2 regions of the Pseudarthrobacter sp. GQ63 genome follow, and region 2 is predicted to be linked to the other one. Evidence: predicted binding sites of a transcription regulator. Region 2 holds the regulator's gene; the other holds the start of a gene.

Region 1 (14,337 bases), 130 kb from region 2:
TTCCCATCCGCACCCTTGGGGAGCTGGGGAGCCGGGCAAGGGACGTCCTGGCGGCCAACGACATCGGCACGATGGTGACGGCGGCGCCGAACCTGTACCCGCACATGTGGAGCTGGGATGCCGCCTTCGTGGCCACCGGCCTCTCCACCGTGAGCGTGGCCCGCGCCCTGCAGGAGCTGGACTACCTGGTGGCCGCGCAGTGGAAGAGCGGAATGATCCCGCACATCGTGTTCTCCGACGTCCCTGGCTACTTCCCCGACGTGGACCGGTGGGGGACCCGCGGCGTTTCGCCGGAGGGCGTGCAGTCCAGCGGCATCTGCCAGCCGCCGGTCCACGCCACCATGCTGCGCCGCATCGTGGAACGGGCGACGGCGGCCGGCGGCGAGGATGCCAGGCTCGCGGAGGATTTCACCCGGCGGACCCTGCCGCACTGGATCGACTGGCACGCCTGGCTGCGGAGCGCCCGCGGCGGGGACGGCTCGGGCCTGCTCACCATCTACCACGGCTGGGAGTCCGGGATGGACAACTCGCCGCGCTTCGACGGCCCGTACTCCAGGGTCCAGCCCGGCGACATGGAGCCGTTTGTCCGCACGGACACACTCAAGGTCACGGACCACAGCCAGCGTCCCAGCGACGAGGAGTACAGCCGCTACCTGTGGCTGGTGCAGCAGATGGCCGACGTGGGATTCGACGACGCCCGGCTGCCCGGGGTGATGTCCTTCCAGGTCAAGGATGTCTTCATGTCGGCGATCTTTGCCGCGGCCAGCGAGGACCTCGCCGTGCTGGCTGAACAGTTCGGCCTGCCCGAGGAAGCGCCCCAGCTGCGGCAGTGGGCCAGGGAATTCCGCGACGGCGTCGACGCGACCGTGGATGCGGAGACGGGACTTGCGCGGGACAGGGACGTGCTGGCGGGCGAATGGATCGGACCGCCCACCATCGCCGGGTTCGCGCCCCTGGTTTCCACCGCGGACCAGGCCCTCCTCGACAGGCAGCTTGAGATCTTCGAAGGGCCGGACTGGACCGGAGACCCGCGCCTGGCCTTCCCGCTGCCGGCCTCCACCTCCACCACGTACGAAGGATTGAAGCCCCGCCAGTACTGGCGGGGGCCGGTGTGGCCGGTGATGAACTGGTACCTGGCCCACTGCCTGCGCAGGCGCGGCGACGGGAAGCGATACGGCCAGTTGCGCGAGGCCTCCCTGGCGCAGCTGATGGAGGGCCACTTCGGTGAGTACTACGAGCCCTTCACCGGTGAACCGCTGGGCAGCATGGACCAGTCATGGACAGCGGCCGTGGCGCTGGAATGGCTTGCCGATCCCGGGAACGGCTGATCCGTGGGCGCCCTGCCGCCGGGCCTCCCCGCACACGACGACGGCGCCGCCAGCAAGCACGCAGGCCCGGTGCGCCTCCTCATCGCCGGCGCCGGAGCCAGGGGCGCCGCCTATGCCCGGCTCGCCGCTGCCACCGGCCGGGCCACCGTGGTGGGCCTTGCCGAGCCGCGCGCCGAGCTGCGCGGCCCACTGGCGAAGGAACTCGGCGTCCCGGACAGCGGGGTTTTCGACAACTGGCAGGCGATGCTGGCCGGCCGCCTGCCCGCCGACGGCATCATCATCGCCACACCGGACCGTGAACATGCGGGCCCCTTCGCAGCAGCCGCAGCCCACGGCTACCCAATCCTCCTGGAAAAGCCCGTCGCCGTCGACCCCGCCGGCTGCGCCGAACTTGACCGCCTCAGCCGTGAAACCGGCACCAGGGCAACGGTGTGCCACGTACTGCGCTACACCCCGCTGACCGCACTGCTCAAGCAACTCCTGGCCGGCGGAGCGGTAGGCCGGATCATCTCCGTCCAGCACCTGGAGCCCGTTGGTTTCTGGCACTTCGCGCATTCCTACGTCCGCGGGAACTGGCGCCGCGAGGAAAACTCAAGTCCGTTCCTGCTGGCCAAGTGCACGCACGACGTCGACTGGCTCTCCTTCATCATCGGCAGCAGGCCCCTGCGGGTATCCTCCTTCGGGCAGCTGGCCCACTTCCGTCCCGAGGGGGCACCGGAAGGCGCAACCCGGCGCTGCATCGACTGCCCGGCTGAACCACGCTGCCCCTACTCCGCGCTGAAGATCTACGGCGCCGGGCGGCCACCGAACGGCGGCAGGCCGGACCCGGCACGGGCGTACTTCGCCGACGTCGTGGATCCTGGCGGCACCCCCGAATCACTGCTGCACGCCCTGGCCACGGGACCCTACGGCCGCTGCGTCTATTTCTCGGACAACGACGTCGTGGACCACCAGGTGGTGAACATCGAATACGAGGACGGCACAACCGCCGCGTTCACCGCCACGGCCTTCACCGCCGCAGGCCCCCGGCGGACCCGCATCTTCGGCAGCCACGGCGAGATCACCATCGAAGCCGGAGCCATCTCCGTCTACGACTTCCTGACCGGAACAACAACTGTCCACCCCGTGGCCGCTGCCGTCCCGCAGGTCCGGGGCGAAAAGCACGAGGGCGGCGACCGCGGCCTCATCTCCGCCTGGGTTGCCGCGCTCGCCGGCGGGGACTGGTCGGGGGTGGTGTCCGGACTGGACGAGTCCCTGGTCAGCCACGCCGCCGTCTTCGCCGCCGAGGAAGCGCGCCGGAACAATGCCGTAGTGGACGTCGGGCGCTTCAGCCTCAGCCAGTAACCTCATCGATGGACAAAACGGCCAGGAAGCCGCGGCCCAGGATCTCCGGGGAACCGCTATCCGAGCCCACCACGGCGTCGTAGCGGTCCAGGGCCACCGGCCCAGGCGCTCCGGACCCGGCTGCAGCGGCCGCGGCAGCGGCAGGGGCAGCAGGGGCAGAGACCGTGGCCTGGCCCTGCAGCAGGACGCCCAACTGGCCGGCGAAAAGGGGGTGGGCGCGTTTCTTCGAGAGCTCGATGATGGATGCAAAGCCCTTGTACTTCCCTGCCCGGGTTATGACGTTGAGGTTGCGGACGTCCCCCGTGGGGAGGGCGCAGGTGGTGTCGGCCCCGCCGGGGAACCGGAACGGGCGGTACTTTTCGAGGGGATGTTCAGCACCATCCACGGTGAGCAGCAGGAGCTCGCCCTCAACCACCGTGAGCACCCGCTCCATTCCGGGAAACGGCGAGAAGTCCCCGGCTTTGCTGACCTCGGCGATGCTGACCCGCCAGTCCCACCCGTCGTCATGTCCGGAGGCGCCGTGTTGTCCGGAGGCGGCGCCGGAGTGGCCCGCGATCTGGCGTGTTACCCCGCCGCCGTTGCGCCACGGTTCGGATTTAAGGTCGGCAAAGCGGATGATCTCCATCTGTTCAGCCTAGTTGCCCGCGCAGGGCGGGGTGCAGGCGGCAGGTGTCGGCAGCTCCCATCCTTCCCTGCTACTCTCCTCCGGGGGGACAACACGAAAACAGCCTGAAGGAGCCGGGAATGTTCGTCAAAGTGTGTGGTCTCAGCACGCCAGAATCTGTCCGTGAAGCGGTGGACGCCGGAGCGGATGCGGTGGGTTTCGTCCTCACCGCCAGCCCCCGCGTGGTTTCGCCCTCGCAGGCATCGGCCCTGCTGGCAGAGGTCCCGGAAAGGGTTCTGCCGATCGGCGTTTTCCGCGACGAGCCCGTTGTTGACGCCGTGGCCATTGCCCGCGCCGCCGGGCTGGAATGGATCCAGCTGCACGGCACGCGCACCCGCGGGGACGTTGCCACCGTGCACGACGCCGGGATGAAGCTGGTCAGGGCCGTCACCTTGAGTGCCACGCCCGAGGAGCTGGAGGACTGGGGCGAGGACCTGCTCCTGATCGACGCCGCCGTTCCCGGTTCGGGCGAGGCCTGGGACTACGGTTCGGTGGCCGGCCTCCCTGCCCTGCAGGGACGCAGCTGGCTGCTGGCCGGCGGCCTGGACCCGGAGAACGTGGGGAAGGCATCAGCTGCCGCCCACGCCTGGGGAGTGGACGTTTCCTCCGGTGTTGAGGCATCCCGCGGCGTCAAGGACCTGGCCAAGGTCCGCGCGTTCGTGCATGCGGCGAAAGCCGAGTCCACGGTTTAGGCGGCACCGCGGTTGAGGCGGCACATCGGGAGCCGGTTCAGGGGCCTCTCAGGGAAGCCCCTGAGCTGTTTGCCGGCGGACGCGGGGGACAATGGATGAATGAAGACACTGCTCAACATCATCTGGCTGGTTTTTGGCGGGTTCTGGCTCGCGCTCGGATATTTCGCGGCCGGTGTCATCTGCTGCCTGCTGGTCATCACCATCCCGTGGGGCATCGCCTCGTTCCGGATCGCCGCCTACACCCTCTGGCCCTTCGGCCGCACCGTGGTGGACAAGCCCGGCGGCACCGGCGTCTTCCCGCTGCTGGGCAACGTGATCTGGCTCCTGGTGGCAGGCGTCTGGATCGCGATCGGGCACGTGGTCACCGCTTTCGCCATGGCGGTCACCATCATCGGCATCCCGCTGGCCATCGCCAACCTGAAGCTCATTCCGGTGTCCCTGATGCCGCTGGGCAAGCAGATCGTGCCCACCAGCCAGCCGTTCGTCTCCACCTACCGGTAGGCGGGAGCTGCCGGCCATTTTGCCTGCCGGCCTGGGCACCAGCCTCCGTGTAGAGGCCAGCCCGCTGACCGCACCGGTCAGCGCGGACTGAACACCCCGTTGACCAGGAGGGCCACGGCGTCGCTGTCGTCCAGTTCGGCGGCGATATCGACGTCCGCCCCGTAGCCGCCGCCGGCCAGCTCGCGGCCGCTGGAACAGGCGTGGAGCATCTCGCGGAGGCGCGGCTCGGCGGCTTCAAAGGCGGCCATGGCCGCTACAGCCTCCGGCGAGTAGCCGTGCCGGCCGTCCTCCGGCTCGTACCCGCCCTTGCCCGCGGCCACCAGGCCGGCGATGAACGCGCCCGCGCCGATCTGGTCCTCCACGGCGGGCCGGAGTCCGCCGCCGGGCCAGCGCTCGCCGGCGGCAATCACTGCGATGACGGCATCCGCGGGGAGGCTGGCGGCCACCCACTCGGCGGTGGCGGCAGCGTTGCGGAGGCTCACGGCGGCCACCAGGGGGACCTCGCGGGCCAGCTCGTGGCAGAGCGCGGAGCCGTTGGGTGACGGCAGGACCACCCGGTCCAGGGATGCCGCGGCCCGGAAGCTTGCGGGGGAGAGGCTGAGTCCGCCCCCGTCGCGGGGACCTGCCAGATGTGCGCCGTGGCGCGCGGCGAAGTCCTCAGCGCCGGTGTCCTTCCAGGGAAAGGGGAAAACTTCCGCTCCGCGGTCCAGGGCGATGCTGACGCAGGTGCTGAAGGACAGGACGTCCACCACGACGGCAAGGTCCGCGCCGGACGCTACTGTCCTGGCGCCGTCGAGCCCCCACTCCATCCGGACGGCGGAGGGCAGCTGCCGGTGCGCGGCGCTTGCCGTCATGGTGTGGCGCGGGTTGGAGGTGGATGCGTTCACGCCAGTTCGCCTTTCAAGTTGCGGTGCGCGGCGTCCAGCCACAGCTCCCGTGCCCTGCCGCTGTGGAACAGCGGGTCCAGTTCCTGCAGGCGGCGCACGACGGCGGTGCGCCCGGCGGCGAAGTCGGCGTCGCCAATGTGCGCGTAATCCTGGCGGACGGCCGCAACGTACCGCGCGTACTCCCCAGGTTCCCCGCCGAGGACGGAGAGGTCGGCGTCGCAGAGGAGCGCGCCGTCGTCGTCCCCTTGTTCCGGGCGGTGGTCCGAAGTCAGCCGGACCAGCCGCCCCACCTCGTACGCCTCCGCTTCCGGAAGGCCTGCTGCCTGCAGCCGCTCTTCGGCGAGGCGGGCGGACTCCTCCTCGTCCTGGCCGGCCACCCCGCGGTAGACGGCGTCGTGGAACCAGGCCGCCAGCAGGACCGTGCGCGGCGGATCGGCAGGATCGGTGAGCAGGTCGAGGGATTCAAGGACGGACAGCAGGTGGGTGCAGCCGTGGTACCGGCGGTGCGGCTCGCTCCAGCGGTCCAGGAGGTCCAGGAAGAGGGCGTCGTGGCCGGGCATCACGGTGTTCCAGCGGTTCAGCAGCGGAACCTTTAACGACTTGTTGCGCCGGCGGGCGGGGATGCGGAGGCCGCTGGCGATCAGCGTGCGGACCAGGATCCGGGCTTCGACCGGAACGGCACCGGCAGCCACCAGGTCATCGAAGCGGCGCTCCGGGACGTCGTAATGGTCGCCGTCGAACGCCCGCTCGGGGATGCCCGCCGCGGCTGCGAACAGGTGCAGCTCCTCCAGCGACTCATCCGAAACGAGGTGGGAGAAGTGGGTTCCGTGCGCAGGCCACAGCGGCGGGTCGATGAAGATGGCCATGGGGGAAGTCTAATTGGGCCCGAACCCGCGGAGGGGGTGCGCTCCCGCCCGGTTACGTGGTGGCGGCGGCCGGTTTCCGCACCGACCCGCCGGCAGCTCCGGCGTGTCCGGGCGGGCAACCGGGCAGGAGCGCACGCCGGGCCGGAACCAGGCACAAACCGAGCGCCCACCGGGGTGGCGCCCACTGCCTCAAGCTCTCCGGAAATGCGGCAGCAGGGGGCGCTTTCATCCGTATCTGCGGATTAGACTGATGGCATGAACATTATCCGCGTGGCCGAGGCGGCCCGGTTCCTGGGCGTCAGCGACGATACCGTCCGGCGCTGGACAGAGAACGGGAGCCTCACCCCGGTAAAGGACGACGCCGGCCGGCTGGCAGTCGACGGGCTGGAGCTGGCCCTGCATGCGCAGAAACTCGCGCAGCTTCCGGATGATCCCCACCGCACGGGCAGCTCGGCCCGCAACCGGTTCGTGGGCCTGGTCACCAACATCACCGCGGACAAGGTCATGGCCCAGGTGGAACTGCAGTGCGGGCCGTTCCGTGTGGTGTCGCTGATGAGCAGCGAGGCCGTGCGGGAGCTGGGGCTGGAACCGGGTTCCGTGGCCACCGCAGTGGTCAAAGCCACCACGGTGATCATCGAAACGCCCCGGGGCAAGGCGCTGTGACGGGGAAACAAAGACTGACGGCGCTGCTGCTGGCGGTACTGATGACCGCTTCGCTGGCCGCGTGCACCGGCAAGGGTGACGCGGATGCCGGCAGTGGCAGCAGCACACTGACCGTGTTCGCCGCAGCCTCCCTCAAAAGCAGCTTCACCGAACTCGCCGAACGCTTCGAAGCGGAAAACCCCGGCACCACCGTCAGCCTCAGCTTCGCGGGATCAGCGGACCTGGCCACCCAGCTCAGCCAGGGAGCGCCCGCGGACGTGTTTGCGTCCGCGGACGCCGGCACCATGGCCAAGGTGCAGGAGGCCGGCCTGGTGGACGGCGGACCGCGCGACTTTGCCACCAACACCCTGGCCATCGCAGTCCCGCCAGGAAACCCGGCAGGCATCCGCTCCTTCGCGGACCTGGCCAAAACCGGTATCAAACTCGTGGCCTGTGCCCCGCAAGTGCCCTGCGGGGCGGCCGCCGCCAGGGTGGCGGACAGTACCGGTACCGTGCTCAGCCCGGTCAGCGAGGAAAACTCCGTGACGGACGTCCTGGGCAAAGTCATCTCCGGTGAAGCGGATGCAGGGCTCGTGTATGTCACGGACGTCCGGTCAGCCGGCGCCCGGGTGGAGGGCATCCCCTTCGCGGAGGCAGGAGCCGCAGTGAACCCGTACCCTGCCGCCGTGCTGGCCGGCAGCAGCAATAAAGCCGCAGCGGGCAGGTTTTTGGACCTTCTGGCCGGCCCCGAAGGCCAGGAGGTCCTGGCGGCGGCCGGCTTTGGGCCGGGCCCCGCGTGATGCGCATCCACGGGGCGGGCGCCAGGTGACCGGCGGGCACGCGCGCCGCCAGGCGTACACCGGCGTTCCCCGCTGGCTGTATGGGCTCGCAGTCCTGGCCGCCCTGGTGGTGGTCCTCCCGCTCGTTGCGATGGTGGCGCGGGTCAACTGGGCCAACTTCATTCCGCTGGTCACGTCCGCGCCGGCACTGGCGGCGCTGGGCCTGAGCCTGCGTACGGCGGCGGCCAGCACTGCCCTCTGCATTGTGCTTGGGGTACCGCTCGCGGTGGTCCTGGCCCGGGGCAGGTTTCCGCTGCTGGGGCTCCTGCGCTCGCTGGTGTTGCTGCCCCTGGTCCTGCCGCCGGTGGTTGGCGGCATTGCCCTCCTGTACACGTTCGGCCGGCAGGGACTCCTGGGCGGGGCGATCGAGGTGCTGGGACTGCAGATCGCGTTTTCCACCACCGCCGTGGTGCTGGCCCAGACGTTTGTGGCCCTGCCGTTCCTGGTGGTGAGCCTCGAAGGTGCCCTCCGGACCGGCGGCCAGAGGTACGAGGCCGTGGCCGCGACGCTGGGGGCAACGCCGGGAACCGTCTTCCGGCGCGTCACGCTCCCGCTGGTCTTGCCGGGGCTGGCATCCGGGGCGGTCCTTTCCTTCGCCCGGAGCCTCGGGGAGTTCGGCGCCACGCTTACGTTCGCCGGCAGCCTGCAGGGGGTAACCCGGACACTGCCGCTCGAAATCTACCTGCAGCGCGAGACCGACCCGGACGCCGCCGTCGCGCTTTCCCTGGTACTGGTGGCCGTGGCCGCCGCGGTGGTGGCCCTTGCCTACCGGCGCTCCGGCGGCAGGGGCCCGGATGGGAAAGCCAGGAAGCAGGCTTCGGGCGAGCGGCCGACGACGGCTGCCGGGGCAGGCGGTGCCCTCACGTGACGTTCTCGTTCCAGGCAGCCGTGGCAGAGCGCGGTTTCGACGTTGCCCTGTCGCTGGGCGCCACGGAAACTGTGGCCGTGATGGGTCCCAACGGCGCCGGCAAGTCAACCCTGCTCTCCGTCATCGCCGGGCTTGTACGGCCGGACAGGGGGCGGGCCGAGCTGAACGGCCGGACTCTGTTCCACCTGGGGGACGGGGAGAAGCGGTGGGCCGCCCCCCACCACCGCGGGACGGCGCTGCTGGCCCAGGAGCCGCTGCTCTTTCCGCATCTCACCGCGGCTGACAACGTGGCTTTCGGGCCGCGGAGCGCCGGGACGCCGAGGCGCCAGGCTATGCAGCAGGCGGTGCGGTGGCTGGACGATGTTGAAGCCGGGGACCTGGCGGGCCGCCGTCCAGCCGAACTGTCCGGCGGGCAGGCGCAGCGCGTGGCGGTGGCCCGGGCGCTCGCCGCGGATCCCGGGCTCCTCCTCCTGGACGAGCCGATGGCGGCGCTGGACATCCATTCCGCCCCTCTGCTCCGGCGCCTGCTCAAGCGGGTCCTGGCGGACCGGCCGGCCATCATCATCACCCATGACGTCCTGGATGCCCTGATGCTTGCCGACAGGGTGGTCATCCTGGAGAACGGCCGGATTGCTGAGGAAGGCCCCACCCGGCAGGTCCTGCACAAGCCGCGCAGCGCGTTCGCCGCCGGGCTGGCGGGACTCAACTTTGTGGTGGGAACCTCCGCCGGTGACGGCATCCTGGCCACCCGCGGGCATATTGCCGGCCACAGCGAGGACCCCGTCCCCGCCGGCCGTCCCGCGGTGGCCGTGTTCCCGCCGTCGGCCGTTTCTGTATTCCTCACCGACGCGCACGGCAGCCCCCGGAACTCCTTCGCAGTGGCCATTACGGACCTGGAACCCCATGGGGACCAGATCCGCGTGCGGGGCGGCGGGCTGGCGGCTGACATCACGCCGGCCGCCTTGGCGGACCTCGGGCTGGTCCCGGGGATGACGGTGCACCTTGTGGTCAAGGCCGCAGCAGTGTCCGTCTACCCGCTGTAGGACTATCCGCAGCGGGGTTGTCCTGCAGCGGGACTGTCCTAGGGGCTGTCCTACAACGGGGGCGAAGCACCCGCCCCGCTGAAATAGGGTCTGTCGCCCCTGTCGCCGGCCGCGTAGAGCTGTTTCGCTGTAGGCAAACAGTCATCAGGAACGGCGCAAAACCAAAGTTGAGCGTAGTAGACTCAAGTTAATAAAAACCGCCCCCGGAAGGAGCTCTCTTTGGACGTCAAATTCACCACCAAGAGCCAGGAGGCTCTCTCGGCTGCGGCCATGAACGCCTCCACGGCCGGAAATCCCCAGGTTGAGCCGGCCCACCTGCTCAAGGCGCTGATGGACCAGCGCGAAGGCGTCGCCGTGGCGCTGCTCCGCGCCACGGGTGCGGACCCGGACTCCGTCAGCGTCCAGGCGAGCAGCGCCATCAAGGCACTCCCGGCCACCTCCGGCGGATCCAGCCAGCAGGCGCAGCTCTCCCGCCCCGCACTGCAGGCCATCCAGAACGCCAAGGAGGAAGCGGACCGGCTGGGCGATACCTTCGTCTCCACCGAGGTCCTCCTCCTGGGCCTCTCGGCCGGCAACGATGCCGCGGCGCGCCTGCTGCGCGACGCCGGTGCCTCCCATGAAGCGCTGCTCGCCGCCCTGCCGGGTGTCCGCGGCGACGGGAAGGTCACCAGCCCGGATCCGGAGAACACGTTCCAGTCCCTGGAAAAGTTCGGCACGGACCTGACCGCCATGGCCCGCTCCGGCAAGCTTGATCCCGTGATCGGACGGGACGCCGAAATCCGCCGGATTGTCCAGGTCCTGAGCCGCCGCACCAAGAACAACCCCGTGATCATCGGTGAGCCCGGCGTCGGCAAGACCGCCGTGGTGGAGGGCCTGGCCCAGCGCATCGTGGCCGGGGACGTGCCGGAAAGCCTCCGCGGCAAGACCCTCATCGCCCTGGACCTCGCATCCATGGTGGCGGGCGCCAAGTACCGCGGCGAGTTCGAGGAGCGGCTCAAGGCTGTCCTGGAGGAGATCAAGAACTCCGAGGGCCAGATCGTCACGTTCATCGACGAGATCCACACCGTGGTGGGTGCCGGCGCCACCGGCGACTCATCCATGGACGCCGGCAACATGCTCAAGCCCATGCTGGCCCGCGGTGAGCTGCGGCTGATCGGTGCCACCACCCTGGACGAGTACCGGGAGAATATCGAAAAGGACCCGGCGCTGGAGCGCAGGTTCCAGCAGGTGTATGTGGGCGAGCCGAGCGTGGAGGACACCATCGGCATCCTCCGCGGCCTGAAGGAGCGCTACGAGGCGCACCACAAGGTGACCATCGCGGACGCCGCGCTGGTGGCTGCCGCCACGCTGTCCAACCGCTACATTTCCGGCCGGCAGCTGCCGGACAAGGCGATCGACCTGGTGGACGAGGCCGCGTCCCGGCTCCGCATGGAGATCGACTCGGCGCCCGAGGAAATCGACCAGCTGCAGCGGCTGGTGGACCGGCTCACCATGGAGGAGCTGGCCCTCCAGGACGAAAAGGACGCCGCGTCCATTGAGCGGCTGGCCGCACTCCGGGCGGACAAGGCGGACAAGGAAGAGGAACTGAACGCGCTTAAGGCGCGCTGGGAAGCCGAAAAGGCAGGCCTCAACCGGGTGGGCGATCTCAAGGCAAAGCTGGATGAACGGCGCAGCGCCTATGACAAGGCCGCCCGCGAAGGTGACCTGGAAACAGCCTCGCGCATCCTCTACGGCGAGATCCCCGCCCTGGAACGCGAGCTGAACGCTGCCGCGGAAGCCGAGGCCGCCGTCGTGGACAAATCCACGCAGATGGTTGCCGAGCAGGTAACCGCTGACGACATCGCCGAGGTCATCTCCGCCTGGACCGGCATCCCGGCCGGGCGCATGCTGCAGGGCGAGAGCCAGAAGCTGCTCCATATGGAGGAGGAACTGGGCAAGCGGCTGATCGGCCAGACGAAGGCGGTCACGGCGGTCTCCGACGCCGTCCGGCGCGCGCGGGCCGGCATCAGCGACCCCAACCGTCCTACCGGATCGTTCCTCTTCCTGGGGCCCACCGGCGTCGGAAAGACGGAGCTGGCCAAGGCGCTGGCGGACTTCCTCTTCGACGACGAACGCGCCATGGTGCGCATCGACATGTCCGAGTACGGGGAGAAGCACTCCGTGGCCCGGCTGGTGGGTGCGCCTCCGGGGTACGTGGGCTACGAGGAAGGCGGCCAGCTCACCGAAGCCGTCCGCCGCCGCCCGTACTCCGTTGTGCTCCTGGACGAGGTGGAGAAAGCCCACCCCGAGGTCTTCGACATCCTCCTGCAGGTGCTCGACGACGGCCGGCTCACCGACGGGCAGGGCCGCACCGTGGACTTCCGCAATGTCATCCTGGTGTTGACCTCCAACCTGGGCAGCCAGTTCCTGGTGGACCAGACCCTGGATCCGGACGCCAAGCGGAACGCCGTCATGGCCTCCGTCAATGCGTCCTTCAAGCCCGAGTTCCTGAACCGGCTGGATGAGGTGGTGCTGTTCGACGCCCTCACCGTTGAAGAGCTGGCGCACATTGTGGAACTGCACGTGGACGAACTGGGGCGCAGGCTCCGCGACCGCCGCCTGACGCTCGAGGTCACGGAAGGTGCGCGGGCCTGGCTGGCCCTCTCCGGGTTCGATCCCGCCTACGGTGCCCGGCCCCTGCGCCGGCTGGTGCAGCGCGAGATCGGCGACCGCCTGGCGAAAGCCATCCTGGCCGGCGATATCAGCGACGGCGACACGGTGCTGGTGGACACGGCCGCGGACGTCGGAGAACTCACCGCGGCCGGAACCGACCTCCCGGCGGCGGAGGGTCGCAGCAGCGGACTCTCTGTCCGCCGGAAGGACTAGGGGCGGCCGGAAAACAACAGGCAGGGTGCTGCCCTGGCGGCGTGGCCGCTAGGGCAGCACGCTTGCGTTGATCACGTTCCCGCCGGGGGCCGTCACGTAGCAGTCCACCCTGCGGTCACCGGATTCCCAGCTGGTGGTGCTCGGGAAGCTGCGCTCGTAGTTGAGGTCGTAGTCGTTGGCTGCCGGGCCCAGCCTGGCGGCCTGGCACGCTTCCAGCGCCTTGGCCTTCAGTGCCTCGGCGCCGGGGTAGGAATCACCCTCCGGGTACCGGAACAATGCCACGAGCTGGGCCGAGTGCCCGGTATCGCAGGCCACCACGGTGGATGCCAGTGCCTCGGGGTCGAAATCCTTGAAGCAGTCGCCCAGCGCGAAGTCGGCGGGCGCCACCCCCTCGCGGGGCAGTGGCAGCGCCGTGGCGGGCGGCGCTACCGTGGTTTCCAGCACCCCCGCAGCACCACTTCCGGAAGCGCCCGGTTCCTGGTTTGAGTCCAGCCACAGGGCAAGCCACACCAGGGAACCGACGACGGCCAGCAGCACAACAACGAACACTGCAATCCACAGCGTCCGCCCGTTGACCCTTCCGGAATGCGCTGCGTCCTCCGGTTCCATGCGGGGGTGCAGGACCGGTTCGGCCGCGGGTGCAGGCACGCGCGGCAGGCCGGCGGCGGGTGGCGAGGCCGGCCTGGGCGGGACGTCCTGGTGGTTCACGTGGTGCATCCTCCTGGTTCTCTGCGCAGCGGCGGGCCGGCCCGCTGTCCATATCAACAGATGTTTTAGCGACTCTACCGAAGAAAAAAGCGGGAAACCCGCGGTTTGGCGCCCTGATGGTAACCCAGGCCACCCCAGGGCGCCGCGCGTGGCAAGCGGGGGCAGTCGAAAGCATGTAATCTAGGTGTACGACAAATTGACCAAACATTCCGGGGCCTCACCTACGCCAAGGTGACCACCTCCGGTCCAAGTACAAAAGGGGGTCACGCCATGGGGCGCGGCCGTCAAAAGGCAAAAGCTACCAAGCAGGCTCGGGATATCAAGTACTACTCCCCGAACACTGACTATTCGGCACTTCAGCGTGAGCTGACGGGTCCGGGCAGTCGTGCCACGAGCCATTATGCGAATGAGCCAGTCGAACCTGACTATTCGGCTTATGTGGATAAGTACGCGGATGATTTGGAAGAAGACGACGACGAGGTAGACACCCGTCGGATCGGCTAGTTGTCTCAAGGTGCTGCTGCCATAACGGGGCAGTCCTGGTGACGCCGCAGCACCAGTGGACCCAATGCATGGATCCTGGTCTTTGGACCAGTGCAGCGCTTCTTTTCGGCCCCCCGGTCCCACTGGACCGCAGGGGCTGACTTCAGTTATTGGGCCCGCTGCCCGCACCGGAAACGGCGCAGGCAGCGGGCTTTCTGCTGCCCAGGAGACCTACCGCGCCCCTGCCGGCGCCTGCACGCGCTCCTGCGCCGGCACCGGATCTGTCCCGGACAGCGGGACGGCTCCCGCACCGTTACCGGCGGTGACCCTGGCCCCGTGTCCGGCTCCTGCCAGCCCCACCGCCACCACCGACGCCAGCACCAGCGCGGACGCGGGTGCAAGCACCGCCCAGGGGGCACGTTCAACGTAGCCAATGCCCTCGGCCAGGATGAGTCCCCACTCCGGCGTCGGCTGCTGCGGGCCCAGTCCCAAGAAACCGAGCGCCGCCAGCGCAAGGGCAACCCCCGGCAGCCGGAGCATCGCGTGGCGCAGCAGCGGCCATGCCACCGCCGGGAGGACATACCGGAACATGATCCGAGCCCTCCCC
Region 2 (14,337 bases):
GCCCGGATCGCCCTTCCGCTGCTGGTCTACTTCGTGGTGGTGTTCGGTGCCGGCATGCTGATCGGCAAATGGCTGGACCTCGGCTACGCCAAAACCACCACGCTCGCCTTCACTGCCGCGGGAAACAACTTCGAGCTGGCCATCGCCGTGGCGATTGGCACCTTCGGCGTGACGTCTGGGCAAGCCCTGGCCGGCGTCGTCGGCCCCTTGATTGAAGTGCCGGCACTTGTTGCACTTGTATACGCCGCACTGTGGGCGCGAAAGCGTTTCTTCACCCCCGCCACCGCTTCCCTCTGACCACCGCCACACCCCGGGAGAACACCATGACCACCGAAACCGCCAAGAAGCCCTCCGTCCTGTTCGTTTGCGTCCACAACGCCGGCCGCTCCCAGATGGCCGCCGCCTTCCTCACCAGCCTCTCCAAGGGCGCCATCGAGGTGCGCTCCGCAGGCTCCCAGCCTGCGGAGCAGATCAACCCCTCCGCCGTCGAGGCGATGGCGGAGGTGGGCATCGACATGTCCGCGGAGGTCCCCAAGGTCCTGACCGCCGAGGCCGTGAAGGAATCCGACGTCGTCATCACCATGGGCTGCGGCGACGAATGCCCGTACTTCCCGGGCAAGCGCTACGAGGACTGGGTCTTGGAGGACCCGGCCGGCAAGGGCGTGGAGTCCGTCCGCCCCATCCGCGACGAGATCAGGGGCCGGATCGAGGACCTGATCGCGTCCCTGACCCCAGCCGCCAAGTAGATCCCCAAGATTCCGGACCCCAGGAGATTCCCGTGAGCGAGACCGCGAACGCAGAGAGCGTCAAGGCAGAGACCGTGACCACAGAACAGCTGATCATCATCGGTTCCGGCCCTGCCGGCTACACCGCCGCCATCTACGCCGCCCGCGCCGGGCTGGAGCCCCTGGTCCTGGCCGGCTCGGTCACCGCCGGCGGGGCACTGATGAACACCACGGAAGTAGAGAACTTCCCCGGCTTCCCGGGCGGTATCCAGGGCCCCGAACTGATGGACGGGCTGCAGCAGCAGGCGGAAAAGTTCGGCGCAAAGGTAGTGTTCGACGACGTCACGGAGGTTGCGCTGTCAGGCCACCTCAAGCGCGTGGTCACCGGCGGCGGCGACGTGCACGAGGCGCCCGCCGTCATCCTCGCCACGGGTTCCGCCTACAAGGAGCTCGGACTGCCGGAGGAGAAGAAGCTCAGCGGCCACGGTGTGTCCTGGTGCGCCACCTGCGACGGGTTCTTCTTCCGCGAGCAGGACATCATTGTGGTGGGCGGCGGGGATTCGGCCATGGAGGAGGCGATGTTCCTGACCCGGTTCGGCAAGTCCGTCACCGTCGTCGTCCGCAAGGGTGAACTGCGCGCCTCCCGCATCATGGCGCAGCGGGCCAAGGACAACCCCAAGATCAGCTTCGCGTGGAACTCGGCCATCACCGCCATCCACGGTGACAGCAAGGTCACCGGCGTCACGCTCACTGACACCCGCACCGGGGAAACGCGGGAACAGGCCGCCACGGGCATTTTCGTCGCGATCGGCCACGTGCCCCGCACCGAACTGGTGGCCGGGCAGGTGGACCTGGACGAGGAGGGGTACATCAAGGTGGACTCCCCCACCACGGTCACCAACCTCTCAGGCGTCTTTGCCTGCGGGGATGCCGTGGACCACCGCTACCGGCAGGCCATCACCGCCGCCGGCACCGGCTGCGCCGCTGCCCTCGACGCGGAACGCTACCTCGCAGCGCTCGAGGATGCGGACAGCATCGCCACCGCCCTGGTGGAAGAACCAACCCACGCCTAGAAGCACTCTCAAGGGAGGGGGTGAGCTGAATGCGTACAGGATGCTGCGGCGACTCCGGTTGCTGCGACAACGATTCCTGCACTGACCAGGACTGCTGCTAAACCCAGCACGCCCCCTCCCCCAACTAGGTAGCAGCAGGTGTCGTTATGAGCCCTCAAAACGACACCTACTGCTACCTAGTTGGGCCGCCCACCGCGCAAACCTACGGATGAAACAGAGGACACCATGGACGCAGCACAGAACCTTCCCGTTACCGTGATCGGCGCCGGACCCGTGGGCCTGGCCGCGGCGGCCCACCTGCTGGAGCGCGGCCTTGAGCCGCTCATCCTTGAGGCAGGCACGACGGCGGGAGCGGCCATTGACCAGTGGCGGCACATCCGCCTGTTCTCGCCTTGGCGGTTCAACCTCGATGCCGCCGCGGTGCGCCTGCTGGAATCCGCCGGATGGGAAGCCCCCCGCCCCACCGCGCTGCCGTACGGCGGGGAACTCGTGGACAACTACCTGGCACCGCTGGCTGGGCTGCCGGAGATTGCATCCCGGCTGCAGACCGGAGCCCGCGTGGTCGCCGTGACCCGGGCGGGGATGGACAAGACCCACACCCGCACCCGGGACACCACACCCTTCACCGTCCGGGTGGAGCACGCGGACGGTGAAACACGTGACCACACCGTTGCCGCCGTCATCGACGCGTCCGGAACCTGGTCCCGCCGCAACCCGTTGGGCACCTCCGGCCTTCCCGCCATCGGCGAAAACACTGCAGCGGACCGGATCTCCGCTCCGCTGCCGGACGTTACAGGCCGGGACCGGGCGGCGTTCGCCGGACGCCGCGTCCTGGTGGTGGGCGCTGGCCACTCCGCCGCCAACACGCTGACCAGCCTCGCCGACCTCACCAGGGAAGAGCCGGAGACCCGGATCCTCTGGACCGTCCGTGGCGCCTCGGCGGCGAAAGTCTACGGCGGCGGCGACGCCGACGGCCTTCCCGCCCGTGGGCAGCTCGGCGGCCGCGTCCGGCGCCTGGTGGAGGCAGGAAAAATCGAACTCCACACCGGCTTCGGCATCAGCTCATTGAAGTCCCTCGACTCCCATGTGACGGTGGAAGCCGCAGATGGCCGGACCCTTGAAGCCGACGTCGTGGTCCCCTGCACCGGTTTCCGCCCCGACCTGGACATCCTCCGCGAAATCCGGCTGGAACTCGATCCCGCGGTCGAGGCTCCCCGTGAGCTCGGCCCCCTGATCGACCCCGAATTCCACTCCTGCGGCACCGTCCCTCCACACGGTGCCAGGCTCCTCGCCCACCCGGACAAGGACTTCTATATCGTGGGCATGAAGTCCTACGGCCGGGCACCCACCTTCCTCCTCGCCACCGGGTACGAGCAGGTCCGCTCGGTGGTGGCCGCGCTGGCCGGGGACCGCGAGGCCGCCGACACCGTCCAGCTGGAGCTTCCCGAGACCGGCGTCTGCTCCACGGACGCGGGTAGCAGCTGCGACGTCCCGGCCGCAGCAACGGCAGCCGGGCCAGATGCCGGCTGCTGCTCAGCCCCCGAGCCCGTCCTGGTGGGCTTTCCCACCGGACTTTCCCACGGCCGCTCCGGCGGCAACTAGATCCCTGACCATCGACCTCCGGAGCAGCGCCATGTCCAACCCGAGCCACCAGGCACCCACGTCCAACAAACCCGCCGTCCTTTTTGTCTGCAGCAAGAACGGCGGCAAATCCCAGCTCGCCGCCGGCCTGATGAACCAGGTGGCCAACGGGAGCGTCACCGTGTACTCGGCCGGCACCACACCGGGAAAGTCCCTGAACCCCCAGGCCGTGGAGTCACTCACCGAGCTGGGCATCGACATCAGCGGCGAACACCCCAAGCCTGTTACCGGGGACGTCCTGGACGCCGTGGACGCGGTGATCGTGCTGGGGACGGAAGCGAAACTGGAGCCCCGCGAGGGTACCCGTTTCGATGTGTGGGAGACCGACGAGCCGTCGGAGCGCGGCATCGAGGGGATGGAGCGCATGCGCCTGGTGCGCGACGACATCAGGACCCGCGTCCTGAAGCTCTATGAAGAGCTGACTGCCGGCTAGCAGCAGAGCCTTCCGGCAGCCAGGGCCCGAGCGGCTGCAGCCTCCCGCGCTACCCCATCGCGGGTGCGGCGGCGGTCCGTCCGGCAAACTGGCGGCGTGCCCAGCGGGCCAGCTTCTTGCCCTTTCCCTTCCACCAGTTGTCCTCGTCCTTGTCGTGGTGCAGGCGGAAGATGATGGCCACCAGCACGAACATGCCCATGACCACGTCGATCCAGGACCACAGCACCAGGGCGATGAGTACCGTCAGGCCGTTGACGATGATGGACGGAATCGCGAGGGTGCGGAAGACAGTGCTGGCCAGGTAGCGCCGGTGGGACCTGGGGACGGACAATGCGCGCACCATGTCGAAGCAGACACACACCACAACTACCATCTGTCCGATGGCCAGCAGCATCTGGCCGGGAATCGAGCCGCTGAACGCTGCCACCGACTCCATCCCCGGGCTCACCGGCGCCCCTCAACGGCAGGGCGGCAAAAAATGAAACCACACATGGAAAAACCCCCAGAAACTTGGACCACTGCTGATGATCCAGCAGTGGTTCCATTGAAGTTTCCGGGGGCTCCGGTGGTCACGAGTAGTGGGTACTCTATTTCCGGCCGGCCCACAGTGTCCGGTACTCAAATAAGCATCGCCTTCCGGACGTCAGCCGCCGATCCGGCACCGCCAGCCCCTGAAGAGGAGACCCTTCCGGCTGAGAGGACGTAGTAGCAGTCCGCGGCCTGCAAGGCAAAGCCGATGTGCTGCTCCACCAGGAGGATACTCATTCCGTTGCGTTGGGACAGCTGGATAATGGTCGCTTCGATCTCGGCCACGATGTTGGGCTGGATGCCCTCGGTGGGTTCGTCAAGGATCAGCAGGCGCGGGTCTGTGATGAGTGCCCGGGCGATGGCAAGTTGCTGCCGCTGACCGCCCGAGAGCAGCCCCGCCCGCCGGGCCAGCAATGGCCGGAGCGCCGGAAACATGTCCAGGGCCTCAGCAACACGCTCGGCGCCGTTCCTGCGCCCGTCTGCTACGAGCTGCAGGTTTTCAATGACGGACAGCTGCCCGAACGACTGCTGGCCCTGCGGCACATAGGCCATTCCACGGTCCACCCGCCGGTGCGGGGGGAGCGCCGAGATGTCCTCGCCGTCAAGGCAGATGCGCCCCGCCATAGGTTTGAGAAGCCCGACGACGGCGCGCAGAAGCGTTGTCTTGCCGGCGCCGTTGTGCCCCAGGACAGAGACAACGGCACCGTCCGGGACGGTCAGGCTGACCCCGGAGATCACCTGGGTGCGGCCGTACCCGGTCTGCAGATTCTCAATCTCAAGCATCGGAGGCCTCCACTCCAGAGGACCCCAGATAGACATCCTGAACCTTCTTGTCAGCCTGCACCTGCGCCACGCTTCCTTCACTGAGAACCTTGCCCGCTGCGAGGACGGTGACCGACGTTGCGTACTCCCTGACGAAGTCCATGTCGTGTTCAACCACTACGGTGATTCGGCTGGCGGCGATCCGGCGCAGCAGCTCCCCGGTTTCCCCGCGCTCATCCTGGCTCATCCCCGCGATCGGCTCGTCCAGCAGGAGGACGTCCGAATTCTGGACCAGAAGCATCCCGATCTCCAGCCATTGCTTTTGTCCGTGGGCGAGGATACCCGCCATTTTCCCGGCCGCACCTTCGAGTCCAATGATCTCCAGCGCTTCTTCCACGGCCGCGTCCACGGTCTTGCGGCGCCGGAGCATTCGAAGCGGCCCGCGGCCGGAACCGGCAGCGATGTCCAGGTTTTGGAGGACGGAAAGGTTCTCGAACACGCTGGCGGTCTGAAACGTGCGCCCTACGCCCAGCCGGGCGACTTGATGCACCTTGCGTCCGAGAATCTCCGTGCCCGTGTGGTTCACTGATCCCGTGGCGGGGACCAGCCCTGTGATCGCATCGATCACGGTGGTCTTCCCGGCGCCGTTCGGACCGATCAGGAACCGCAGGTCGCCCTGGGTTACGTCCAGGCTGACCTTGTCCACGGCGAGGAATCCGTCAAAGTAAACGGACAGATCGCGGACTTCCAGGTACTTCGGCCGGCCATGGCGAAGCCCTCCGGCGCGCGGCTCACCGTCAGGGAGCAGGGTGGGCATGGTCATCTGCGGGCCTCCTCAGGCATGGCGGCTTCCTCTTCGGGTTTAGGTGGTGTTGCCAGGGACGCCGGCACCGGGGCAGCCGGCAGCGCCGGCGTTGATGCTGCCGTGCTGAGCTTGCCCCGCCTGCCGATCAGCGACGGCAACGAGGCCAGCCCGCCCGGCATGAAGCCGATGACCAGGATGAACAGCAGGCCCTGGAAGTACACCCAGAAGGAGGGAAAGGTAGAGGACAGGGCGGACTGGGCGGCGGCGACGCTCACGGCACCAAGCACCGGTCCGAGGAGCGTGGCCCTGCCGCCGATTGCCACGCCGATGAGGAATGCGATGGAAGGAATCACGCCTACATCTGCCGGGGAGATGATGCCGACGAGCGGTACGAACAACGCGCCCGCAATGCCCGCCAGGACAGCGGCAACCACGTAGGTGACCGTTTTGATGGTGGCCGGGTCATAGCCCAAGAAGCGGACACGTTCCTCCTGGTCCCGGACTGCAACGAGCAACTCCCCGAACCTGCTGTGCATAAGTTGCCGTGCAAGGGCAATGGACAGCAGAAGGACAATTGCCGCGATCAGGTACAGCATTACCTTGTTGTTCGGGTCCTTCAGGTCAAAGCCGAAAAACGACCGGAACCCGCTGAGCCCGTTTGAACCACCGGTGGTGGCTTGCTGGCCGATCAGGAACACCGCGAAAGCGGCCGCCAGGGCCTGGCTGAGGATTGCGAAATAGGCGCCTTTGACGCGGCGCTTGAAGACTGCCAGGCCCAGGACGAGGGCTACGAGCCCCGGTACCAGCACCACCGCCATCAGCGTCACAACGGGACTCCGGAACGGTTCCCACCAGCCCGGCACCTCGCCGCTGCCGTACAGGGACATGAAGTCCGGCACTCCGGACCCGCCGAAGAGCGAAGCGTCTGCGAGCTTCATGTGCATGGCCATGATGTAGGCGCCAAGCCCGAAAAACACCCCCTGGCCCAGGGTCAGCATGCCGCCCCGTCCCCACGCCAGGCCTATCCCCACTGCCACGATCGCGAAGCAGAGGAACTTCCCCAGCAGGCCCAGGCTGAACACCGGAAGCACCGCGGGGGCAACTCCCAGCAGCAGGAGCGCGCCGAAAGTGAATCCGGCCGTGGTACCCAACCGTCCGCGCAGCAGGCCCATCATGCCAGGCTCCTCGTCTTGAGGCTGAAGATGCCCTGCGGCCGAAGCTGGAGGAACACCACGATCACTATCAGGATGAGGACCTTGCCAATGCTTGCTGTCGTCGAATACTCGAAGACGGACTGCAGCACTCCCAGGGCGAACGCCGCGATGACAGCCCCCTTGACCTGGCCTATGCCGCCGGCCACTACCACCAGGAAGGCATCCACAATGTAGCTGGTGCCGAGGTAGGGGCTGGTTGAACCTATGAGGGTAACGGCCACGCCGGCTACTCCGGCCAGGCCGGAGCCGATGAAGAACGTCAGCTGGTCGCTTCGCCGGGTTGAGATGCCGCTGGTTTCTGCCAGGTCCCTGTTCAGAACCACAGCCCGGATGCGGCGGCCCAGCGGCGTGCCCCTGAGGAGGAGGACCAGTCCGGCCAGGCACAACAGTGAGAGCGCCAGGATAAAGAGCCGGGTCAGCGGGATCGGCGCGCCCAGCACCTCGATATTTCCCTGCAGCCAGGCTGGTGCGCGCACATCAACGCTGGGTGCGCCGAAGATGTCCCGTGCAGCCTGCTGCAGGACGAGCGCCACCCCGAAGGTGACCAGGAGCGTGTCCAGGGGCCGGTGATACATGCGGCGCAACAGCACCGCTTCCAGAACCAGCCCCAGGACACCGCCCACCAGGAAACCCGCGGGAATGGAAACCAGCAGTGATACGCCGGCATCGGCGATGGCCTGCTGGACCACGAAGGCCGTGTAGGCCCCGGCCATCATGAACTCGCCGTGGGCCATGTTGATGACCCCCATCTGGCCGAACGTCAGCGACAGTCCCAGTGCCGCGAGGAGCAACACGGAACCGAGGCTGAGCCCGGCGAACATCTGCCCTATCAGGAGTTCCATTCCAGCAGGCCTTTCTTCGCTATGTCCCCAGTTGCTACTTGGCCAGGTCCTTGGCCCAGTCGTAGGTGGCCAGGAACGGATCCGGTTCAACGGCCTCGGGCGAGGACCAGACCGTGTCGATGAGGCCCTCAGAATTGATCTTTCCGATCCGGGGGGTCTTGGTGATGTGGTTGTTCTCCCCGTTTACCGTCACAAGGCCTTCGGGTGCTTCGAAGGTGACGCCGTCCGCCGCAGCCTGCACCTGGTCCACCTCAAATGACCCGGCCTTCTCCACCATGGCTTTCCAGAGGTACAGCGAGGTGTAAGCAGCCTCCATGGGGTCACTCGTCACCCGCTCAGCGCCGAACTTCGCTTTGAAGGCGGCGACGAATTTTTTGTTGGCCGGGGTGTCCAGGGTCTGGTAGTAGTCCCAGGCGGTCAGCTGCCCTTCCACATTGTCCAGGCCGACGCCGGGGACTTCCTCCTCGGCAATGGAAACCGAGACGACCGGCATGGTGTCGGCTGTCAGGCCAACGCTCTTGTACTGGCGGAAGAACGCCACATTGCTGTCGCCATTGAGGGTATTGAAGACTGCATCGGCCTTCGAATCCCGGACTTTGTTGACAATGGTGGAAAATTCCGTGGAGCCAAGCGGGGTGTACTCTTCCCCAAGGATTTCGATGCCCTTGGCGGCGGCATAGGCCTGGATGATCTTGTTGGCCGTCCGCGGGAAGACGTAATCGCTGCCTACGAGGAAAAGCGACGTTGTTCCCTGCTCGGCCAGGTAGTCAAGGGCCGGAATGATCTGCTGGTTGGTGGTGGCCCCGGTGTAGAAGATGTTCTTCGATGACTCCAGGCCTTCATACTGCACCGGATAGAACAGCAGTGCGTCGTTGGCTTCGAAGACGGGAAGCATGGCCTTGCGGCTTGACGAGGTCCAGCCGCCGAATACGGCCGCGGTGCAATCCTGCTGGATCAGTTTTCCGGCGCGCTCGGCAAACTTCGTCGGTTCGCTGGCGCCATCCTCACTGACCACTTGGAGCTGTTTGCCCAGGACGCCGCCGGACGCGTTTATTTCCTCGGCAGCCAGGGTCAGGGAGTCGAACACTGTGCTCTCGCTGATGGCCATGGTGCCGGACAAGGAATTGATGAAGCCCACTTTGATGCTGTCGCCCGACGTGTCCACACAGGACGTGCCGGTGCTGGCTGTGGAGCCCGCGGATGCCGGATCCGCAATTTGACTGCCGCAGCCCGCCAAAGCTGTGGCCACGGCGGCCGCCGCAAGGGGAAGGAAAACGCGCTTGTGAACCGAAACCTTCATGTGTACCTGCTTCTCACTCCGCCGCTGCCTGGGGCAGCGGCTCGCCTCCGAGGTCCCGGGAAGAGACCCCTTGCGATGAATGTAGGAGCGGATTGTTTCGGTTTCGCGGCGGTTAGTTTCTGAACCGTTTCGTCCCGGCTCATGGTGGCCGCCAGATGCAGGGTGTCTGCGGGAAAAGCGGCCTGATTGCAGGGAAGGGATGGAATGAAAGTTAACGTGGGGGAAACGTTCCGGGCCGTAATCTTGGCCCGCTGGGCGGACATAAACCAGCGGACCGTTGATGGCCAGGGTCCACCGGCGGTTCCTTCAGGCGCAGTACCTACCTGCCGATGGCACGCGGCCGCCACAGCACCACGGCCTGGGACCGCGGGCGCGGGCGCTGGCCTCGCGCCAGGCTCACCACGTCGCCGGCAGCGCCCGCCGCGAAGATCCGGGCGTCCAGCGGCTGCCGCCGCCGGCCAAGTTCCTCGGTCAGTTCCGAGACCCTGCTCTGCAGGGCGGCCACCTGGTTCTCCAGTTCCAGGATCCGCTTGATTCCTTCCAGCGAGACGCCTTCCTGCGACAACCGCTGCACTTCACGGAGCATGTTGATATCCCGCTGCGAGTAGCGGCGGGACTTGCCGGGCGCACGGCTGGGCGAGACGATGCCCAGCCGGTCGTACTGCCGGAGCGTCTGGGGGTGCATGTCCGCGAGTTCAGCCGCGACCGAAATCACGAAGATAGGCTGGTCAGCACTGACGTCCACAGCACACCTCCCCTGCTACAACCGGGCCTTGGCGGCCAGGCCCTCACGGACATCGGCTCCGGCCGTGGCCTCGGCAAACGCCTTGACCGCGGCTTCGGCTTCCTTGTTCAGGTTCTTGGGAACGGCGACGTCGATGGTCACCAGCAGGTCGCCGGTTCCCTTGGACGTCTTCACGCCTTTGCCCTTGACCCGCAGGGTGCGGCCCGACGGCGTACCGGCCGGCACACGGACCCGCACCTTTTCTCCGTCGATGGTGGGCACCTCGATGTCCGCTCCCAAAGCAGCCTCGGGGAAGGTGACGGGGACGTGGATGCGGAGGTTGTCGCCGTCGCGCGTGTAGAACGCATGCGGCTGGACGGCGACGGACACCACCAGGTCTCCGTAACCGGCGGCGCCAGGCTGGCCTTTCCCCCGGACGCGGACCTTCTGGCCGTCCTTGATGCCGGCGGGCACCCGGACGTCGATCACTTCGCCGCTGGGTTCCCGCAAGCCGATGGTGGTGCCGCGGATGGCTCCGGCGAAGGAAATGCTCGTGGAGGCCGTGCGGTCCGCGCCCTTCTGCGGGGTCCGCTGGAATCCGGTCTGGCCGAAGCCGCCGCCGAAGAGGTCAGCGAACTCCGGCGGGATGCCGCCCGCGGAGGGGTTGAACCCGCCCGCGTGCCGGCCGGTGTTGCCCGTGAACAGGCCACCGAACATGTCCTCGAACCCGGCGCTGCCCGCCCCGGCTCCGCCCGGCGCGAACCGGGCGCCGCCGCCCATGGCCCGGATGGCGTCATACTGCTGGCGCTCATCGGGATCCGAGAGCACGGAATAGGCCTCGGAGATGTCCTTGAACTTCTTCTCCGAAGCAGCGTTCCCCGCATTCGTGTCCGGGTGGTGCTGCCTGGCGAGCTTCCGGTATGCCTTCTTGATGTCGGCGTCGGAAGCGTCCTTGGCGATACCAAGGATCGCGTAAAAGTCCTTGTCCACCCAATCCTGGCTAGCCAATGGCGTTTCCTTTCAAAAGTTATGGGTCGGTGGTTGAGCCAACCGGAAACTGGCCGGCTCAACCACCGAAAGTAATGCTACGCAGGTACTGCGACGATGACCTGTGCTGCCCGGAGGACGCGTTCGCCTGACTTGTAGCCTGAGCGGAGCACCTGGCTGACGGTGTCAACCTCGATGTCCTCGCCGGGCTGCTGGATCAGGGCCTCGTGGATCGTGGGATCGAACTCCACGCCGGTCTCGTCGATGCGGACCAGGCCGTACGTCTTCAGTGCGTTCTCCAGCTTGGTGGCGATCGCGGCAAACGGTCCGTCGGTCAGGTCGCCGTGCTGGCGGGCTGCGTCGACGTCGTCCAGTACCGGAAGCAGGGAGTTCAGGACGCCGATGACGGCCATTTCCCCTGCCACGGCGCGGTCGCGTTCAACGCGCTTGCGGTAGTTGACGTACTCGGCCTGCAGCCGGAGGAGGTCGTTCCGCAGCTCGGCCGCCTCAGCGTTGGCCGAACCCGTTCCAGCGGCACCCTGCGCCACGGATTCTTCCGCCGGCACCTCGACGCCGTTGAGGATCTCCTCAGCCTGGGCCAGGGCGTCGCCGTCGGAATCCGTGCCGGAAGCCGCACCTGCACCGTGGGAGCTGCTGCCCCCTTCAGGGTGCCGGGCCTGCCCGGTCACCGGGTCAACCTTGCGGTTGTCCCGGATGACCGGCTCATGGCTGTCACCCTTCTGGCCCGCGCGGTCGTGGTCGGTGGAAGTGTTGTGTTCTTCCTCGTTACCGTGATGGGGCATGGCTACTTCTTCGCTTCGTCTTCGTCGATGATCTCGGCGTCAACGATGTCCTCGTCGCCAGCTTTGTCACCGGCAGCTGATCCCGCAGCGCCTTCAGCACCTGCAGCGCCGGTGGCACCGTCCGGTGAACCGGCCTGGGCGTAGATGGCCTCGCCCAGCTTGCCCTGGGAAGCCTGGAGCTTCTCGAAGGCGGCCTTCACGGCGGCGTCGTCGGTGCCTTCGAGTGCCTTCTTGAGGTCGTCGACGTCGGCCTGGACCTCGGTCTTGACCTCTTCAGGCAGCTTGTCGGCGTTGTCCGCGATCAGCTTGTCCACGGAATAGGCGAGCTGCTCGGCGGTGTTGCGGGTGTCGGTTGCCTCGCGGCGGGCCTTGTCCTCGGCTGCGTGCTCCTCGGCATCCTTGACCATGCGGTCGATGTCTTCCTTGGAGAGGCTGGAACCGCCGGTGATGGTCATGGACTGTTCCTTGCCCGTGCCCTTGTCCTTCGCGGAGACATGGACGATGCCGTTGGCGTCGATGTCGAAGGTGACCTCAACCTGCGGGACGCCGCGCGGAGCCGGAGCGATACCGGTCAGCTCGAATGTGCCCAGCGGCTTGTTGTCGCGGGTGAATTCGCGCTCGCCCTGGAAGACCTGGATGGCCACGGACGGCTGGTTGTCGTCAGCCGTGGTGAAGGTCTCGGACCGCTTGGTGGGGATGGCCGTGTTGCGCTCGATCAGGTGCGTCATCACACCGCCCTTGGTTTCGATGCCGAGGGACAGCGGGGTGACGTCGATCAGGAGGACGTCCTTGCGCTCGCCCTTCAGGACACCGGCCTGCAGGGCTGCGCCAACAGCCACAACCTCGTCCGGGTTCACGCCCTTGTTCGGCTCCTTGCCGCCTGCCAGTTCCTTGACCAGCTCGGAGACAGCGGGCATGCGGGTGGAACCGCCCACCAGCACGATGTGGTCGATGTCGGAGAGCTTGATGCCGGCTTCCTTGATGACGTCGTGGAACGGCTTCTTGGTGCGCTCCAGCAGGTCCTTGGTGAGGTCCTGGAACTTGGCGCGGGTCAGCTGCTCGTCCAGGTGAACCGGGCCGTCGGGGGTGACGGACAGGTACTGGAGGGAGACGTTGGTGCTGGTGGAGGAAGAGAGTTCCTTCTTGGCCTGCTCGGCGGCTTCGCGGAGGCGCTGGAGGGCGATCTTGTCCTTGGACAGGTCCATGCCCTTGACCCTGAGCTGGTTGAGCAGGTAGTCAACGACGCGCTGGTCCCAGTCGTCGCCGCCCAGGCGGTTGTCACCGGCGGTGGCGCGGACCTGGATGGTGGAGAAGTTGTCTTCGTCCTTGCCGACTTCCAGCAGGGAGACGTCGAAGGTGCCGCCGCCGAGGTCGAAGACCAGGATGAGTTCGTCTTCCTTGCCCTTGTCCAGGCCGTAGGCCAGCGCTGCCGCGGTGGGCTCGTTGACGATGCGCAGGACGTTCAGGCCTGCAATCTCGCCGGCTTCCTTGGTTGCCTGGCGCTCGGCGTCGTTGAAGTACGCCGGAACGGTGATCACAGCGTCGGTGACCTTTTCACCCAGGTAGGACTCGGCGTCGTTCTTCAGCTTCATGAGGATACGCGCGGAGATTTCCTGCGGGGTGTACTTCTTCTCGTCAATGTTGACGGTCCAGTCCGTACCCATGTGGCGCTTGACCGAAGCGATGGTGCGATCGATGTTGTTGACGGCCTGGCGCTTGGCGATTTCACCCACCAGGACTTCGCCGGACTTGGAGAACGCAACGACGGACGGCGTGGTGCGGCCACCCTCGGCGTTGGCAATAACGGTGGGCTCGCCACCTTCGAGAACGGAGACGACGGAGTTGGTGGTTCCGAGGTCGATACCTACTGCACGTGACATGTGTTGCTTCCTTCTTTCCTTGGAAACTGGTTGGCGCCCGCTATTGAGCGTTCTGCACTCAACTTTACTCAGGGCGCCTTTGATGTCAACACGGAGTTGAGCGAGGTACGCTCAACTTTGCGTCCGGGCGGCTCCATGGATCCGCCCGGCTGTCAGCATTGGCGCGGTTAACAGCGCTTAAACGCGGACGACGGCGGCTCTCCGTTTTCGCTGTTGGAGAACCCGCCGCCGTCCTGCTTCGCGTTGCGGTGCTGCTCTTGCCGCCGCGCTACCTGTCGCTGTCCCGGCCGCCGTGCAGGGGACCGCCCTCCTCCGAGGTGGTGTTCACCTGGCCGTCCGTGAGCCCGTCCTGGAGGGCATCGGTTTCGCGGGCTGTACCGGAGGTGCCGGCGTCACCGTAGTCCCCGTCCGGGTACTCGCCGTCCTCAGGGTTCCCGGCGGGCTCTCCCACCGTCCCGGCATCACCGTAGTCACCGTCCACGTACTGCCCGCCCTCGCCTTCCAGCCCGGGGGATGTGCTTCCCTTGCGGGGCTGCTCGGCCGGGGATTCCTGGTTCTCGGTCATGGTGCATCTCTCCTTTGAGTTCCGCGTCCAGGCGGGCGCAAGTGCAGTCTATCCA

Evidence for each region. Region 2 encodes HspR, which represses chaperone genes until heat shock. Its sites were predicted from a motif close to AAGTTGAGTCNNNNNGACTCAACTT; they were not measured.
Region 1: a site for HspR is predicted at 9,839-9,863, ahead of clpB (ATP-dependent chaperone ClpB). Genes of this name have one in related genera too.

Annotation. Positions count from the first base shown of each region.
Region 1 covers NZ_JCAXEF010000003.1:217,485-231,821, forward strand. Annotated here, with positions in the region: gene ggh (glucosylglycerate hydrolase) at 1-1,328, shown strand, start outside; gene AC6CHP_RS08235 (Gfo/Idh/MocA family protein) at 1,332-2,672, shown strand; gene AC6CHP_RS08240 (HutD/Ves family protein) at 2,662-3,297, opposite strand; gene AC6CHP_RS08245 (phosphoribosylanthranilate isomerase) at 3,417-4,028, shown strand; gene AC6CHP_RS08250 (YccF domain-containing protein) at 4,128-4,529, shown strand; gene AC6CHP_RS08255 (2-phosphosulfolactate phosphatase) at 4,607-5,416, opposite strand; gene AC6CHP_RS08260 (DUF4031 domain-containing protein) at 5,413-6,282, opposite strand; gene AC6CHP_RS08265 (TOBE domain-containing protein) at 6,538-6,945, shown strand; gene modA (molybdate ABC transporter substrate-binding protein) at 6,987-7,724, shown strand; gene AC6CHP_RS08275 (ABC transporter permease) at 7,750-8,631, shown strand; gene AC6CHP_RS08280 (sulfate/molybdate ABC transporter ATP-binding protein) at 8,628-9,674, shown strand; gene clpB (ATP-dependent chaperone ClpB) at 9,894-12,539, shown strand; gene AC6CHP_RS08290 (septum formation family protein) at 12,588-13,247, opposite strand; gene AC6CHP_RS08295 (DUF3073 domain-containing protein) at 13,518-13,751, shown strand; gene AC6CHP_RS08300 (ABC transporter permease subunit) at 13,962-14,337, opposite strand, start outside.
Region 2 covers NZ_JCAXEF010000003.1:88,645-102,981, reverse strand. Annotated here, with positions in the region: gene arsB (ACR3 family arsenite efflux transporter) at 1-297, shown strand, start outside; gene AC6CHP_RS07720 (arsenate reductase ArsC) at 324-746, shown strand; gene trxB (thioredoxin-disulfide reductase) at 821-1,798, shown strand; gene AC6CHP_RS07710 (FAD-dependent oxidoreductase) at 2,024-3,400, shown strand; gene AC6CHP_RS07705 (arsenate-mycothiol transferase ArsC) at 3,432-3,872, shown strand; gene AC6CHP_RS07700 (hypothetical protein) at 3,922-4,308, opposite strand; gene urtE (urea ABC transporter ATP-binding subunit UrtE) at 4,491-5,183, opposite strand; gene urtD (urea ABC transporter ATP-binding protein UrtD) at 5,176-5,985, opposite strand; gene urtC (urea ABC transporter permease subunit UrtC) at 5,982-7,142, opposite strand; gene urtB (urea ABC transporter permease subunit UrtB) at 7,139-8,023, opposite strand; gene urtA (urea ABC transporter substrate-binding protein) at 8,058-9,323, opposite strand; gene AC6CHP_RS07670 (heat shock protein transcriptional repressor HspR) at 9,643-10,068, opposite strand; gene AC6CHP_RS07665 (DnaJ C-terminal domain-containing protein) at 10,084-11,055, opposite strand; gene AC6CHP_RS07660 (nucleotide exchange factor GrpE) at 11,133-11,837, opposite strand; gene dnaK (molecular chaperone DnaK) at 11,840-13,717, opposite strand; gene AC6CHP_RS07650 (hypothetical protein) at 13,986-14,282, opposite strand; gene AC6CHP_RS07645 (MMPL family transporter) at 14,331-14,337, opposite strand, start outside.